2 regions of the Paenibacillus sp. Mc5Re-14 genome follow, and region 1 is predicted to be linked to the other one. Evidence: predicted binding sites of a transcription regulator. Region 1 holds the regulator's gene; the other holds the start of a gene.
What was found. Region 1 encodes Rex, which represses fermentation and respiration genes when NADH is low (regulators of the CRP and FNR family bind a similar motif). Its sites were predicted from a motif close to TTGTGAAATATTTCACAA; they were not measured.
Positions count from the first base shown of each region.

Region 2: a site for Rex is predicted at 6,202-6,219, ahead of pflB (formate C-acetyltransferase). Genes of this name have one in related genera too.

Region 1 is NZ_CVPD01000001.1:4,980,245-4,988,636, reverse strand. It holds gene BN1546_RS22725 (amidohydrolase) at 1-1,117, opposite strand, end outside; gene BN1546_RS22720 (redox-sensing transcriptional repressor Rex) at 1,104-1,757, opposite strand; gene dinG (ATP-dependent DNA helicase DinG) at 1,785-4,667, opposite strand; gene BN1546_RS22710 (tetratricopeptide repeat protein) at 4,825-5,457, opposite strand; gene panD (aspartate 1-decarboxylase) at 5,540-5,923, opposite strand; gene panC (pantoate--beta-alanine ligase) at 5,916-6,854, opposite strand; gene panB (3-methyl-2-oxobutanoate hydroxymethyltransferase) at 6,851-7,759, opposite strand; gene BN1546_RS22690 (biotin--[acetyl-CoA-carboxylase] ligase) at 8,106-8,392, opposite strand, start outside.
Region 2 is NZ_CVPD01000001.1:4,823,686-4,832,077, forward strand. It holds gene BN1546_RS21870 (ThuA domain-containing protein) at 1-246, shown strand, start outside; gene BN1546_RS21875 (winged helix-turn-helix transcriptional regulator) at 490-834, shown strand; gene BN1546_RS21885 (DODA-type extradiol aromatic ring-opening family dioxygenase) at 1,540-2,307, shown strand; gene BN1546_RS21890 (Crp/Fnr family transcriptional regulator) at 2,453-3,169, opposite strand; partial or broken gene adhE (bifunctional acetaldehyde-CoA/alcohol dehydrogenase) at 3,428-6,041, shown strand; gene pflB (formate C-acetyltransferase) at 6,369-8,392, shown strand, end outside.

The sequences.
Region 1 (8,392 bases):
GATTCAGATCTAGCGCGATAAAGTCAGCCTTGTTGCCTGCTGCCAGCGCTCCTACTTCTTTTAAACCAATCGACTTTGCACCATACTCTGTTGCCAGACGCAGTGCTTCATTTGCAGGAACTGCTGTTGGGTCGCCAGATACTCCCTTGTGAATGAGTGCCGCCAGACGCATTTCCTCGAACATATCCAGGTTATTATTGCTAGCAGGACCGTCTGTTCCAAGAGAAACAGTAACTCCTGCACGCAACAATTCAGGCACTCTAGCTACACCACTTGCCAGCTTCAAGTTGCTGCCTGGATTATGTGAAACCGCCACACCTCGTTCCGCTAATAAAGCTATCTCTTCGTCGTTCAAGTGTACGCCGTGGGCAACAAGTGAAGGGCGGGAGAAAAAGCCAAGCTTATCTAAGTGTGCAACTGGACGCAAACCGTAGTCGCGTACGTTTTGCTCAACTTCGGCGATCGTCTCGGACATGTGCGTATGCAATGGTAAATCGAGATCATGTGCTGCTTGAACAAATTTCTCAATAAACGCTGGCGGGCATGTGTATGGGGCATGCGGAGACATCATCGTTGTGATACGTCCATCTGCTTTTCCATGCCAGTTACGCGCAAAAGTCACGGCCTCAGCCAGCTTGATCCGCTGTTCTTCTTCTGAACAGAGTCCAATGGCTCCACGCATCAAACTTGCACGGATGCCCGACTCTTCAGCTACACGTGCCACCTCATCCATATGATCGTACATATCCAGGAAAGTTGTGGTTCCACCTTTCAGCATTTCCAGCACTGACAAGGATGTTCCCCAATACACATCCGTAGATGTAAACTTGGCTTCCATAGGCCACATTTTTTCCTGAAGCCACACTTGAAGTGCCAAGTCATCTCCATACCCTCGCAGCAGAGACATCGCCGCATGACCATGAGTATTAATCAGACCAGGCAAAAACAATAACCCGTTACCGTCGATTGCTTCTGTCTCTTCCTCACCCGCAGGCAGAGTCTCGCCAATGTAAGTAATACGGCTATCCTCCACAATCATAAAACCATGGATTACCCCAGCTTCAGTTCCATTCACGGCAAAAGAACCGTTTTTAATCATCCATTTATTCACTGTCATATTGTGCTTCTTCCTTTCCGTCCTCCAGATAATAAGCGAGGCTAAGCAAGTCAGTTGTAAAGTCTGTGGCATGTATCCGAATGTTAGCCGGTGCCTTGAGAATGATAGGTGCAAAGTTTAAAATCGCTCCAATTCCACTCTCAATGAGCCTATCAGCTACGTGTTGTGCCTCAAAATCAGGTACAGTAATAATCCCGATTCGAATATTTTTTTCTTTTACAGTCGTTTCCAATTCATCCATCGGCTGAACGACTAAGGTATTGATTCTGGTCCCAACCTTATCCGGGAACGCATCAAATACCGCCACAATCTTCATATTGTCTTTTAAATAAGCGTTATAGTTTGATAGGGCTTGACCCAGATTACCCGCTCCGACCAATACTACATTAATTTGCTGGTCGATTTTCAGGATATGGCGTATTTTCTCAATTAGATAAGAAACATCGTAACCGATACCCTTCCGACCAAAATCGCCAAAATAGGCAAGATCTTTACGAATTTGGGCCGGATTCAAATCTAACCTCTGTCCCAGCTCTTGAGAAGAGACCGTAGCCACCTCCCGTTTGTGCAGTGCATTCAGATAACGTAAATATACGGGTAATCTCCGTACGACAGCCTCTGAAATTTTATCTGATTTCATACTTGCTCCCCCTAATTGTAACGGACTTTAGGTGTCCGTCCGTTGTGCCTCTGTCTCCGGGGCGGATTGGAGCCATTCGGCGATGCGGGGCACCATTTGCTCCGATGGCATATGCTCCATTTTTGGTCCCGGTAACGAGTACAAAAAGTGCTTTCCATAATAGGATTCGATCACACGCGTATCGTAAACGATAACGACTCCGTGGTCGCTCGCTGTACGTACCAATCGCCCAAATCCCTGTTTGAAGCGAATAACTGCTTGTGGTACAGACAGCTTCATAAATGGATTCTTCTTCTGCTGCTGGAGCAGCTCGCTTTTTGCCTCCAGTAACGGGTGATTGGGCGGTTGAAACGGCAAGCGAACGATGGCCAGACAAGTCAAAGCCTTCCCTGGAATATCGACGCCTTCCCAGAAGCTGCTGGTTCCCAGCAATACAGAAGCCTTGGCTTCCTGAAAACGACGGGTTAGCTTGCTCCGACTCCCACTGTCTACACCTTGTCCTAACACGGTAATATCGCTGGATGCTAACGCCTCTTTAAGTGGCTCATACACTTGCCGGAGCATCCGATAGGAAGTAAACAGAACAAGCATTCTCCCCCGCGTCGCCTGGGCAGTCGCTCCTAGAGAGCTAACGAGCATCTCTACAAAATGTGCATCCCCTACACTGCCCTTCACACTCGGAAAGTCTCGCGGAATGACCAGCAACACCTGATCCCTGTAATTAAAAGGTGATGGGAGCTGTGACGTCATTAATCGTCCTTGATCCGCGGCCTCCTGCAAGCCGAGTTGATCGGTCATGTACTGAAACGACTTATCTACCGATAAAGTAGCAGATGTCAGAATAATACTTCTTTTTTTGTCAAAAAACATTTCTTTCAACTGGCGGCTCACATCGACGGGCACTGCATAAAATTGCAATGATTTACTACGGAATTGCCCACTCGCTTCGAGCCAATATACGGTTGTTTCATCATCGAGTCGTATAAAGAAGCGCAAATTTTCCCTAATCCCCGCCAAATCCTTAAGCAGACCCGTGATATCTGTAATGAGACTATCCGCCGCATAATCGTCGTGTTCTTCCTTGACATCCAGCATCAGCTTGTCGCCCTTGCGCAAAATTTCACTCAACGTTACATAAAGCTGATTTTCCAACGCCGCCGCTTGATCCCACTTTGCAGGCTTGGCCGACGGTTTGAGACGCGAAGAAAATTGCCCCGTTTCACCCGGTGTGGCATCAGTTCGTTCTGGCAACATACCAAACAACTTATCGCTTAGCAGGTCCCAAGTTTCCTTAACCTCTAACACGAGTGGGTACAGCTGATCAATGATCGAGGCCCATTCCGTCGACTTCTCATGCCCCGACTTTGCCAACTGCTGACGTAATGAAGGCAATTGTCCGTTCTTACTGTCCTTGAACAATCGAGTCAGCGTATGCACGAGTGTGAAATATTTCATATGCATGCCCAGGTGCTTACCGGCTACTTCCTCTAGATGATGTGCTTCATCAATGACCAGATGTTCATAGCTGGGCAATAGCTGGTGACTTGCTTTGACGTCGGTGAACAGCTTGGAGTGATTCGTTATAACCACATCCGCTGTTCCTGCTTCATGACGTGCACGATGATAGTAGCACTTGCGGAACCATGGGCAAGAACGGCCGAGACAGGACTCGGAATCACTAGCTACTGTTTCCCAAAAATCCCCTCCACGGTTGCTCAGGTTCAGTTCCTCATCATCACCGGTTTCTGTCAGAGTCAGCCAGACAATCATTTGAGCCGCTGTAATCAAGTCTTCCTTTGGTGTCGCGAAGTCTCTTCTGTTTATTTTATGTTCAAACTTACGCAGACACAAATAATGCCCCCGACCCTTAAAAATGGCAGCCCGGAACGGGAACGGAATCACTTTTGTCAGCATCGGAATATCACGCTCTCGCAATTGCTCCTGCAGATTAATGGTATGCGTGCTTACTGTGACCCTCTGCCCATATTTTACACTGTGATACAGTGACGGAAGCAAATAGCCTAGGGACTTCCCTGTTCCTGTACCCGCCTCGATCAACAAATGCTTATCTTGACTCAGGGCTTGATTTACACCCTCAATCATTTGTGTTTGCGCCTCGCGCTCCTCATATTGGCTCAAGGATGAACGCAAATTGTCCCGCACATCATCCATATACTCCTCAAAGGAAACGCCTGAGAGTGGATTCGGATCATCTTCTCTACGTGGAGTAGCCAGTTCGGTCCAATCTTCAACTTTAAGCGCAAGCTGACGAAAAAACTGATGTTTCTCCAAATCCTGAATAGGGTCTAGCTCTTTCTCTTCTCGTATGCCGTCAAGAAACCAACCCAGGTCACTGTCTTCCTCTGCGAACAAATCGCTGAGCCGCTGTATCGTTATCAGAGGTAATGCCTGAAGCTCACCCAGACACTTTAAAAACACCTCAGCCGTAGCCAACGCGTCGCTGTCTGCTTGATGAGGGCGGTCATGCGCCAGCCCAAACTCTGAGGAAACAAAACCCAACTGATAAGAAGATAACGATGGAAACATAATTTTCAGAAAATCCATCGTATCCAAAATTCTACCGCTAAAGGGTAAGTATCCACACCGGTCCAAAGCGCTTTGTAAAAAATTGAAATCAAACGCCACGTTATGACCGACCAGCACGACATCGTCCAGCATAGGCACGAGCTCCATCATCATTTCTTCGAGTGCAGGTGCATCCTTGACGTCATCATCTGTAATTCCGGTCAATCCGGTGATAAAAGGTGGAATAGATCTGCCAGGGTTTACATAAGAGCCGTAAACACGGGAAATGCTGTTATCATGATCTATAATTGCAAGTCCGACTTGAATGATGTCATCCGCGGACTGGGTGCCTGTCGTTTCAAAATCCAATACCGCAAATTTCATTCGAGCTTAATCCTTTCTTATGACACATACAAAAATAATAACTCTGTATAATAGCATAGCAGAAGATTGTCTGTTTGGAAATTAAGACAGCCAAAAAAGACGATGCACACACCGCCTAAGGAGGTGAGCATGCATCGTCTTACTCGGTGTCTGATAACTACATCCAAGTCAACAAGGAACTGTCGTATCGAAGCTTTTCGGCACCGGACAAACAGGCTTGCATATTGTGCAGTGGCTCGGGCAGCGTTGGATCGAACTGATGCGCGAGAGCAAAATATTTTTGCGCCTCTTTTACGTCTGCCTGCTTTGCCATCAAACAGCCTAGCGCATTATAGATGACCGCTTTTAGCCCTGACTGTTCAGTCAGGTGTAGCACCTTTTGAAACTGGCTTATAGCCTCTGCTGGATCATCCAGTTGAAAATGCGCCATTCCCATATAGATGCGACTCTGCCAGCTGTCCGGAAAATGCTCCAGCACCTGCTCAAATTGCTGGATTGCCTCCGGGTACATAAGTAATCGATAATACCCCTGTCCCCGGTTAAATGCCGGTAGCTCCTTTTCAGGCAGCTCAGCGTCAGACATGTCGGCCTCTGCGGAAAAGCCGGCTGCACGCAGGCAAACCATTTTTTCCTCAAAGGCCAACCACTCATCCATAATTCCGTCACTCATTCTCCGCAGCAGACTCCAGTGCTGTAGCAGCTCCTGTCTGCGGGGGCCCTGGGCTGATGGGTAATGCTTCACGATATCATCTAACATGCTGTTCATTTCTGCGAATACATGCTGGAACATGTGCATCCCGCCCTTACGAAAGATGGATTAATACACTCACATTTTTCGCTTAAAAGACGGGTTTCATCCGCATTCCCATTCATTACATGATCGTTGCGTGTACTTCCTTGCTCATCGTTTGGGCTGGTTTATTATGTTCATCCACAAATACCACAGTTGGTTTGTATGTTTTGGCCTCTTCATTTGACATGGAAGCATAGGAAATAATAATGACTGTATCACCGGGCTGGACCAGACGGGCTGCCGCACCGTTGAGACAAATCACGCCGCTCCCACGCGGTCCGGGGATCACATAGGTTTCCAGTCGAGCTCCATTGTTATTGTTTACAATTTGAACCTTTTCATTCTCCAGCAGATCTGATGTCTCCATTAAATCTTCATCTATGGTAATACTGCCCACATAGTTCAGGTTGGCTTCAGTAACCGTCGCGCGGTGAATTTTAGATTTCATCATGGTTCTAAACATGGGAAAGTACCTCCACTTTCTGTATTCTTATATTATCAATCAGTCGGGTATTCCCAAATTTTACGGCTAGCGCAACAATGACATCTTCTTGCACATCACATAGGCGCTGCTCAGGGCGAAGAGGCTCCAGGCCAGGAAATGTTAATATTTCAATGTAGTCAATATCTGCCAAAGGGGATGAGGCGATGGTCGACTCCACCATTTGATGTAACTGCTCAATCGTAATGGTGTTCTGTACAATATCTTCGCTCACTTCTTGCACCTTGCGCAGTGACTGGGACAGCACCAACGCCTGCTCACGCTGTTCCGCACTTAAATATACATTGCGGGAGCTAAGAGCCAAACCATCGGCCTCTCTGACGATAGGACAAGGTATGAGGGTCACATTCATATTGAGATCGGCCACCATTTGTTGAAGCACAGCAACCTGCTGCGCATCCTTCATTCCAAAGAAAGCCAAATCAGGACCTACCATGTTAAACAGCTTAGCTACCACTGTAGTTACACCATCAAAATGGCCAGGACGGGAAGCGCCGCACAAGCGGTCTGTCAGAGCGGATACGTGAATTTTAGTTTGAGTTGGCTGCGGATACATTTCTGCTACAGTCGGCATAAATACAATATCCACGCCTTCACGTCGCGCTACTTCCAGATCACGAGCTTCATCGCGAGGATAGCTGTCTAGATCTTCGGTAGGTCCAAATTGAATCGGATTTACGAAAATGCTAAGCACCACCGTATCTGCCATATCACGCGCCTTTTGCATCAAGCTTGCGTGCCCTTCGTGCAGGTATCCCATGGTTGGTACAAAGCCGACTTTATGTTGCAGTAAAGAGGCAGAATCGTGTAAAGTTTTTGCTCCATTGGCTCCAAGTTGGCGACGTTCGGCAATAACCTTGCGTAGTTGAGCCACTTCTCTTACGATGATCATGACTGAGATTCCACCTTTTCCTTAGCTTGTTCCTGCGCTTGTCCTTTTGCCTGTCCGTACAAGGACTCCAGGGACTCCACAACACGGTCATCCGCGCTGAACACATGCTCTGCGGCCGGGAATGCCCGCCCTTTTACATCGCTCACATACTGCTCAATGCTGCTGCGGATCATGCCGCCTACATCTGCATAAGTTTTTACAAATCGTTTACTGAAATATGGCGATGCATATTGAATCAGATCGTGGTAAACGAGTACTTGACCGTCACAGCCACGTCCTGCACCGATTCCAATGGTTGGAATAGAAAGTTCTTTAGAGATCGCCGTTGCCACTTCCTCAGTCACCAATTCCAAGACAATACCAAAGGCACCCGCCTGCTCTAATGCCTTGGCATCTGCCATCAACCGGCGTGCGTCTGCTTCGTCCTTACCTTGAATGCGATAGCCGCCAATTTGATTAACCGATTGTGGAGTAAGCCCGATATGGCCCAGTACAGGCACACCTGCCTGAACAGTCGCTTTTACGACATCGGCAATCTCAGCTCCGCCCTCCAATTTAACAGCATGCGCATGTCCTTCCTGCATCAGACGGCGGATGCCTTGAAGACTTTCGGATATGCTGCTGTGATATGTCATAAAAGGCATGTCCGCTACGATAAATGTATGCTCAGCGCCTCTTGCGACTGTCCGGGAATGGTACACCATATCATCCAAGGTCACAGGGATGGTTGAATCGTAACCAAGAACTACGTTACCCAGCGAGTCACCCACGAGAATGATATCAATTCCCGCCTCCTCGGCTATTTTAGCCGATGGATAATCATAGGCGGTCAGCATACTGAGCAGAATGCCCTCTTGCTTCATTTTTTTCATTTTTACAATATTCAGTGCTTGTTTTCCTGCCATTGTGAATGGCTCCCTTCCATCTTTTTTTGGCACAAAAAATAACCTTTTATGAACGCCTGTACATCTGCGTCATCAAAAGGTCCGAACAGCCAAAAAAGACACTCATTTTGAGATCGTCCCTTCTGTCTCGGTCCTGTTCGGCTCAGAGCAGAATCCAACGTAACCTTCAAATGAAGTTATGATGGTCTTACAAACTTGCTAAAGTAGAGCAATGTGCCCTTGGAGTGCAGCTCGGACCGTCCGATGCCGCCTCCTGCACAGTATAACAAAAAACACCAGCTTTTTCACGTGAAGTTTTACACAGGAAACAGAAAGATTGTGGTCGTATACTCAGCTAGGGTCGCTTCTACAATTGTATATCCCCTGAAATAACCTGAATCCGCTCACCCTGGTTCGTTTCTATTACGAGCGCTCCTGAAGGGTCCAAGCCAACCGCTGTACCTTCTACCGCTATCCCTTGTCCTGTATGTGCCCGTACGCTGCGGTTCATCGTCACAGATAATGCCTCCCACAGCATGGCTATTGGCTGGAACCCCTGCTCGGCATATAGCTTGCTTAGCAGCTCCATTTCTTCCAAAACAGCAGCAATCAGCGCAGTACGGTCAACTTCAAGCCCTGCCTCTATTTTCAAAG
Region 2 (8,392 bases), 160 kb from region 1:
GATGAACTAGTCTTTATCAGTAACTTTGAAGGCGGCGAAGTATTTAGGACTGGATGCACCTTCCATCGAGGCAGTGGTAAAATATTTTATTTCCGACCAGGACATGAGACCTATCCGACTTATTACCAGCCTGATATTTTGAAGGTCATTGCTAACAGCATCCGTTGGGCTTCACCGACAAGTAATAAAAAACCAGTATATGGTAGAAGTGAACCGGTAAGGCCGCTTGGTGGAGTGTTGGTATAGTTACAATTATCACATATTGATGAATTATATAAATAACAGGTTTACAGGCGGAACCTCTGGGGATTCCGCCTTTTTGTATTTAACGAATTAGACATATACCTGCCGCATTGGTTTGTTGTATAATCAGTTTTGGTCATGGCAACTTTATCAGCACAGGTATTAAATTTAAGAAAGTGTTTTCTTTCGGGATAAAGTATGCTAAAATGATATATACTAACAAAAGGAAAGCTTTATCAAACCGAAATGCAAAAGAAGGTGAAAAATTTGGAGAGTCAACCGCAATTTACAAAAATGTGTCCGCGTTTTGAAACCGCCTTTTCATGTCTGGGTAAGCGCTGGAATGGATTGATTATTCAATCCATGATGAGCGGTCCCAAGCGGTTTAAGGATATTTCCAATCTGATTCCCACAATGAGTGACAAAATGTTATCAGAGCGGATGAAGGATCTGGAAAATGAAGGGATTCTTACACGCCATGTATATCCGGAGACTCCTGTCCGCATTGAATATGAGCTAACCACCAAAGGTCGTGCACTTCAGCCGGTTATGGAGCAGATTCAATTTTGGGCTGAGGAATGGATTAGATGATCACCAAACTCATTAAGTGTTTCTCATAGCAAAACAGCCTCTTCCTAGGAAAAGGCTGTTTTTTTATTTTGTGGTAGGCAGTACGGCTTAATAGCTTTTAGCGCGCCCTGCTACTGAGAATACTCCGGCTGTTGTACGGCGAGGGACACGGGATTGAATATCCAGTGCGGCTGAACGAAATGTGCCTAAACACGAGTGGCAAAGTCTTCCTGCATAAATGGGAGAACCGCAGGACTCGCAAGGATAATCAAGCTGATTGTATGTGGAGGGAAATTTACCTGATCTTACCCAATCTGTAAGCAAATCCATAGGTGTGCCAGTCACATCACTGAGTTGGCGGGTATGAGTAGAAGGATGCTTCCATAGATAGTTAGAACAGCGGTCAAAGAATATATTTTCTTCTTGAATACAAGTATTACACAGGTTTCTAAGATTTTGACGGAAAACGGAACCGCATTTTGGGCAATTCGAAGTATGTATCTCCATAGAAACCAGTCCTTTGTATCGGGATATAATAATATTTTTAAATTTATTAGTTACATATTACTATGACTTTATACCTATATCAATCTTTATTTAAAGAATTGCTGATCTTTAAGTATATGCTGGCATCTATATTGACATTACTATATTACTTATGTATTATTGCTTACATAAAGTTACTAAGTGAATAAAATAAATTGTTTGCGATAAGGGGATTTTTTAATGGTACCATCTTTATTTTTAGCCCACGGATCACCTATGCTTGCTATTGAACAGACAGACTACACTGCATTTCTAGAGCAGTTGGGGAAAAGCGTTCACCCTAAGGCGATTGTTATCTTTACAGCTCACTGGGAGACGCAAGTGTTAACGATTAGTTCAATGGATGACATATACGATACAATTTATGATTTTGGAGGCTTCCCACCCGAACTGTACGAAGTGAAGTATCCAGCACATGGTTCTGTTGAACTAGCTAATAAGTTGAAAAAGTTATATGAACAAAAGGGCATCGATGTACAAACTGATCGGGTGAGGGGACTGGATCATGGTTCCTGGACATTGTTGCATCGTATGTATCCTGAGGCAGACATTCCGGTAGTTCAGATTTCCGTAAATCCGTACCTCTCGCCCAAAGCACAATTTGCCATTGGTGAGGTGTTGCGTGAGTTGGGAGAACAAGATATTCTGGTCATTGGCAGTGGCGTGACTGTCCATAATCTGCGTATTGTCAAATGGGGAGAAACGAAAACGGAGCCTTGGGCAATTGATTTTGATGACTGGATTATCGAAAAAGTGCAAAGCGGAGATATAGAAGCTTTGGATCACTATGAAAGCGAAGCGCCATTTGCTCGTCAGGCCGTACCTAGAGCAGAACACTTTGTACCGTTGTTTATTGCAATGGGTAGTGGCAATCCTGCAAACAAAGCTAAGGTCATCCATAGAAGCTATGAGATGGGAAATTTAAGTTATCTATGTTTTCAGTTTTAAAGCGTGTAGGGCAGAAGAAGGTCGAGTTATGTGCTTTGTTACTGTCCCGTCCGTTCTCTAAAAAATGGGGAGTGGAATAAAATTAGGGAGTGTTATAAGCTAATAATGGCTTACAGCACTCCCTTTTACATTAAAAAACAATTTATTATATCCGGCAAATCTCACGTGGGCACAATTCACAATGACATACACCTTGCAGCATTTCCAAATCCTTGACAACAATCATACCATTATCGTATTCTACTGCATTTTTCTTACGCAGATCACTGAGCATCCGATTTACGCTTTCCCGGGTAGCACCGATCATATTTGATAAGTCAGTATGAGTAATCTTTTTATGAATCAGGATATAGTCGCCGTGAGGCTCACCATAGGTGTTGCATAGTCGGATGAGTGTGGAACATAGAGCGCCAGGCTTGCCGTACATCATCAAATCGCGGAACTTGGTCTGAGTAATGCGATGATGCGATCCCATCCATTTCATAAAGTCAATCGCAAAATCACAATGCTGGCAAATAAGCAGCTCCAAATCTGTATGATCGATTACGCCAATATCACTGTCCTCCAGAACCTCAGCAGAAAAGGAATGCTTGGTGCCGAAGAAAGGATCAGCTTGACCAACAAGATCGCCGCTTTGATACATATATAGAATAAGTTCCTTACCCTCATCCGTTGTTTTGGTTACCTTTACGCGTCCGCGCTTAATATAAAACAGCTTATCCGCTGTATCTCCTTCCCAGAACAAATGCGAGCTTTCTGGCATGACTCGATCTTTCATCATCACTTGCAACCGGTTGAAGCTGGCCTCCGAGAAGCAACAGGTGTTGCCGCGGGCTTCCATTACATTTGTAGGGTTTCTCATCGTCCATTTCCCCTTTGTATCCTATGTTTTTTATCTGCAACTTGATCAATTCAAATTCATTATATACCTGTGCAATGAGTTTTTGGGGCAAGAAGAGGGGGTAAAAGTGGCAGAATTCCAAACTTTGTGATTAAATTCACGTCATAAAATAAAATTTTAAATAGATTGTGAAAAAAATCACAAAATATCTTGGAAAGCTGTGTTACGATCAGTGCGTAGACAAGAGATAGTACACGAGATAACAGGAGGATGAGGGAAATGGCTGTTAAAAACGAGGTTATTCAAAAAGAGCAAAGCGCAGAGCAGTATATTCAAACGCTGATTGACCGGGCGAACCGGGCACAGCAAGCTTTCATGAGTATGAATCAGGAGCAGATTGACGAAATCGTACAAGCTATGGCACTCGCAGGGATGGATAAGCACATGCACCTAGCGAAGTTGGCTGTTGAAGAAACAGGACGCGGCGTGTACGAGGACAAAATCACCAAAAACATGTTTGCAACAGAATATATCTATCACAGCATCAAAAATGAGAAGACCGTTGGTGTCATTGAAGATAATGATTTCGATAGCTTCCAAAAGATTGCAGAGCCAGTCGGTATCATCATGGGGATTACTCCAGTAACAAACCCGACTTCGACTACGATGTTCAAAGCGTTAATTGCCATTAAAACACGTAACCCAATCATTTTCGGCTTCCATCCATCTGCTCAATCGTGTAGTGCGGAAGCAGCCCGCGTCTTGCTTGAAGCAGCTGTTAAACATGGTGCTCCAGCGGATTGCATCCAATGGATTGAAGCACCTTCGATGGATAAAACAAATGTACTGATGAACCACCCTGATGTGGCATTGATTTTGGCAACTGGTGGATCAGGCATGGTTAAGGCAGCTTATAGCTGTGGTAAACCTGCACTTGGCGTAGGTCCTGGTAACGTACCTTGCTTTATTGAAAAAAACAGCCGATATCAAACAGGCCGTGAACGACCTTATCCTTTCTAAATCTTTTGATAACGGTATGATTTGTGCTTCGGAACAAGCCGTAATTATCGAAGAGCCTATCTTCGAGCAAGTGAAGAAATTGATGATTGCTAATGGTTGCTACTTTGTAAATAAAGAAGAAGCAGCTAAGCTCACTCAAGGGGCTATGAATGTAGAAAAATGTGCAGTGAACCCGGCCATCGTCGGACAGTCTGCTGTAAAAATAGCTGAAATGAGCGGCATTACAGTACCGGCAGGAACAAAAATTTTGGTCGCTGAAATTGAAGGAGTAGGAACCAAATTCCCATTATCTGCGGAAAAATTGAGTCCGGTATTGGCTTGCTACAAAGTGAAAAATGCAGAGCAAGGTATCCAACGTGCTGCTGAAGTTGTAGAGTTCGGCGGTATGGGTCACTCGTCAGCTATCCATTCGCAAGATGAGGACGTTATCGCTCGCTTTGCAAACCGTTTGCAAACAGGTCGTATCATTGTAAATGCACCTTCCACACATGGTGCAATCGGTGATATTTACAACACCAACCTTCCTTCGTTGACACTTGGTTGCGGTTCGTACGGTCGTAACTCGACTTCGTCGAACGTATCTGCAGTTAACTTGATTAATGTGAAAAGGGTGGCGAAACGGACGGTGAATATGCAATGGTTCAAAGTACCTTCCAAAATTTATTTTGAGAAAAATTCGACACAGTATCTTGCTAAAATGCCTGATATCACACGTGTAGCCATTATCACTGACCCTATGATGGTGAAACTCGGATATGTGGACCGCGTCATTCATTATTTGCACCAGCGCCAAACACCAGTTGCGATTGAAGTGTTCTCTGAAGTTGAGCCAGATCCATCGACAGTTACGGTAGAGCGTGGTACTGAAATGATGAGACGTTTCCAACCGGATTGCATCATCGCACTCGGCGGCGGTTCGCCAATGGATGCTGCTAAAGGCATGTGGATGTTCTATGAATATCCGGATACTGATTTCAATAACTTGAAGCAAAAATTCATGGATATTCGTAAACGGATTTACAAGTACCCACGTCTGGGTCAAAAAGCACAATTTGTAGCTATCCCTACAACCTCGGGTACAGGTTCGGAAGTCACATCGTTTGCAGTAATTACAGACAAAAACCTGGGCAACACGAAGTATCCGCTGGCTGACTATGAGTTGACTCCTGATGTGGCAATTATTGACCCTGTGTTTGTATATTCGCTGCCTAAAACAGCTGTAGCCGATACAGGTATGGACGTTCTGACACATGCTATCGAGGCTTACGTGTCTGTAATGGCCAATGATTACACAGATGGTCTGGCAATTAAAGCCATTCAACTGGTATTCCAATACCTGGAGCAATCGGCTCTGATCGGCGACAAGTTGGCTCGCGAAAAAATGCATAATGCTTCTACACTTGCAGGTATGGCGTTTGCTAATGCATTCTTGGGTATTAACCACAGTCTTGCACATAAATGGGGCGGACAATACCATACGGCGCATGGCCGCACGAATGCTATCTTGCTGCCGCACGTTATTCGCTACAATGCGAAAAAACCGACAAAATTTGCTTCGTTCCCTAAATATTCGCACTTTGTTGCGGATGAGCGTTATGCAGAAATCGCGCGCATACTGGGACTGCCTGCACGTACCACTGAAGAAGGGGTTAACAGCTTAATTGACGCGATCCGTAAGTTGAACAAAACGCTCGGTATCGAGGAATCGTTCCAACAACTCGGATTCGATCCAAAAGACTTTGAATCACGTGTAGATTATCTGGCTGACCGCGCTTTTGAGGATCAATGTACAACTGCAAATCCAAAGCTGCCGCTGGTTACTGAATTGGCTGATGTATACCGCAATGCCTTCTACGGACGCTTTGATCAATAATATAATAGTATGAAGAGGCTTGTAACAAAGCATTTTCCTATACAATACCAATGCAGGCTCTCTATATAGAGGGCCTCTTGGTTTGGGAAGGGAGGTGAGCGGCGAAGCTGAAGGTATAGGCGTGAAGCTAGGGAAAATAAAGTGACATAAATCACTCATATTGTGATTTATGTCACATACTACACTCTATCATTATTCTACAATAAGAGTGTAAGAAAGGTCCCGACACTGAGCGTAAGGCATCGGTGAAAAGGCCGGGCTCAAGAAATAGTTTAAACGTGAAAAAAATCACAAGTCCGGAAGACCAAACAATTTGGAGGGATTTACATGTCGGTGATTGAGAGAGAATTACAAGAGCAACAATCTGGCTGGAGAGGTTTTAAAAAAGGAAAATGGACTAGAGAAGTTAACGTCAACGATTTTATTGAAACCAATATCTCACCTTATGTTGGTAATGAAGAATTTTTGGTTGGTCCTACTGCTAACACAACTGCACTGTGGGAAATTGTATCTGATCTTACTAAAAAAGAGTTGGCAAACGGCGGTGTGCTTGATGTAGACGTGAATACGCCATCCACCATTATTTCACATAAACCAGGCTATTTGGACAAGGACAAAGAACAAGTTGTCGGTGTACAAACAGATGCTCCATTCAAACGTTCTTTGCAACCGTTCGGTGGAATTCGGATGATGATCGACGCTTGCAAAGCCTATGGTTTTGAAGTGCCACAAAGCATTGTTGACATTTTTACTCATATTCGTAAAACGCACAACCAAGGTGTATTTGACGCTTATACAGATGAAATGAGAGCAGCTCGTAAAGCTGGTATCATTACTGGTTTGCCAGATGCATACGGTCGTGGTCGTATAATCGGTGACTATCGTCGCGTAGCTCTGTATGGTGCAGACTTCTTGATCCAAGATAAAAAACTTCAATTGAAAAGCCTTGAAGTTGATTCCATGGAAGAAGACGTAATCCGTCTACGTGAAGAAATTTCTGAACAAATTCGTGCCTTGAATGAATTGAAACAAATGGCTGCTGAGCACGGTTTTGATATTTCTAAACCAGCTAACAATGCAAAAGAAGCTTTCCAATGGGTATATTTTGGATATCTCGCAGCGATTAAGGAACAAAATGGTGCAGCAATGTCCTTGGGACGTGTATCTTCATTCCTCGATATCTATACTCAACGTGATCTTGAGGAAGGTACGATGAACGAAGAACAAGCTCAGGAACTGGTCGATCATTTTGTTATGAAACTGCGTATTGTTAAGTTCCTGCGTACACCTGACTACAACGAACTGTTCAGTGGTGACCCAACTTGGGTAACAGAATCCATTGGTGGTATGTCTGTCACTGGAGAAACTCGTGTTACCAAAAACAGCTTCCGCTTCTTGCACACACTGTACAACTTAGGACCTGCTCCAGAGCCTAACTTGACTGTACTGTGGTCAGAAAAACTGCCTGAGGGCTTTAAAAAATATTGTGCAAAAGTTTCTATTGAAACTAGCTCCATTCAATATGAAAATGACGATTTGATGCGTCCAATCTACGGCGATGATTATGGTATTGCTTGTTGTGTATCCGCCATGAGAATCGGTAAACAAATGCAATTCTTTGGTGCTCGTGCCAACTTGGCAAAAGCTCTGCTGTATGCCATTAACGGCGGTAAGGATGAAAAATCCGGCGTTCAAGTAGGACCTGAGTTCCCAGCCATTACAAGCGAAGTGCTGGATTACGAAGAAGTGTTGAGCCGTTTCAAACCTATGATGGAATGGCTGGCAAAACTGTACATGAACACTTTGAATGTTATTCACTATATGCATGATAAATATAGCTACGAACGCATTGAAATGGCGTTGCATGACCGTGATATTCTGCGTACCATGGCTTGTGGTATTGCGGGTCTGTCAGTTGCTACCGACTCCTTGAGCGCCATTAAATATGCAAAAGTTAAACCAATTCGTAACGAAAAAGGAATTGCTGTTGACTTTGAAATCGAAGGCGAATACCCTTGCTACGGTAACAACGATGACCGCGTAGATACTATCGCTGTAGAACTGGTAGAAAGCTTCATGAGCATGATCCGCAAACATAAAGCTTATCGTAATGCGGTTCCTACTCAATCAGTACTGACTATTACTTCCAACGTGGTATATGGTAAGAAAACAGGTACAACACCTGATGGACGTAAAGCAGGCGAACCGTTCGCACCAGGTGCAAACCCGATGCATGGTCGTGATAAAAAAGGTGCTCTGGCATCTCTGAGTTCCGTAGCCAAATTGCCATATGAACACAGCTTAGATGGTATTTCGAATACCTTCTCTATCGTGCCTAAAGCACTGGGTAA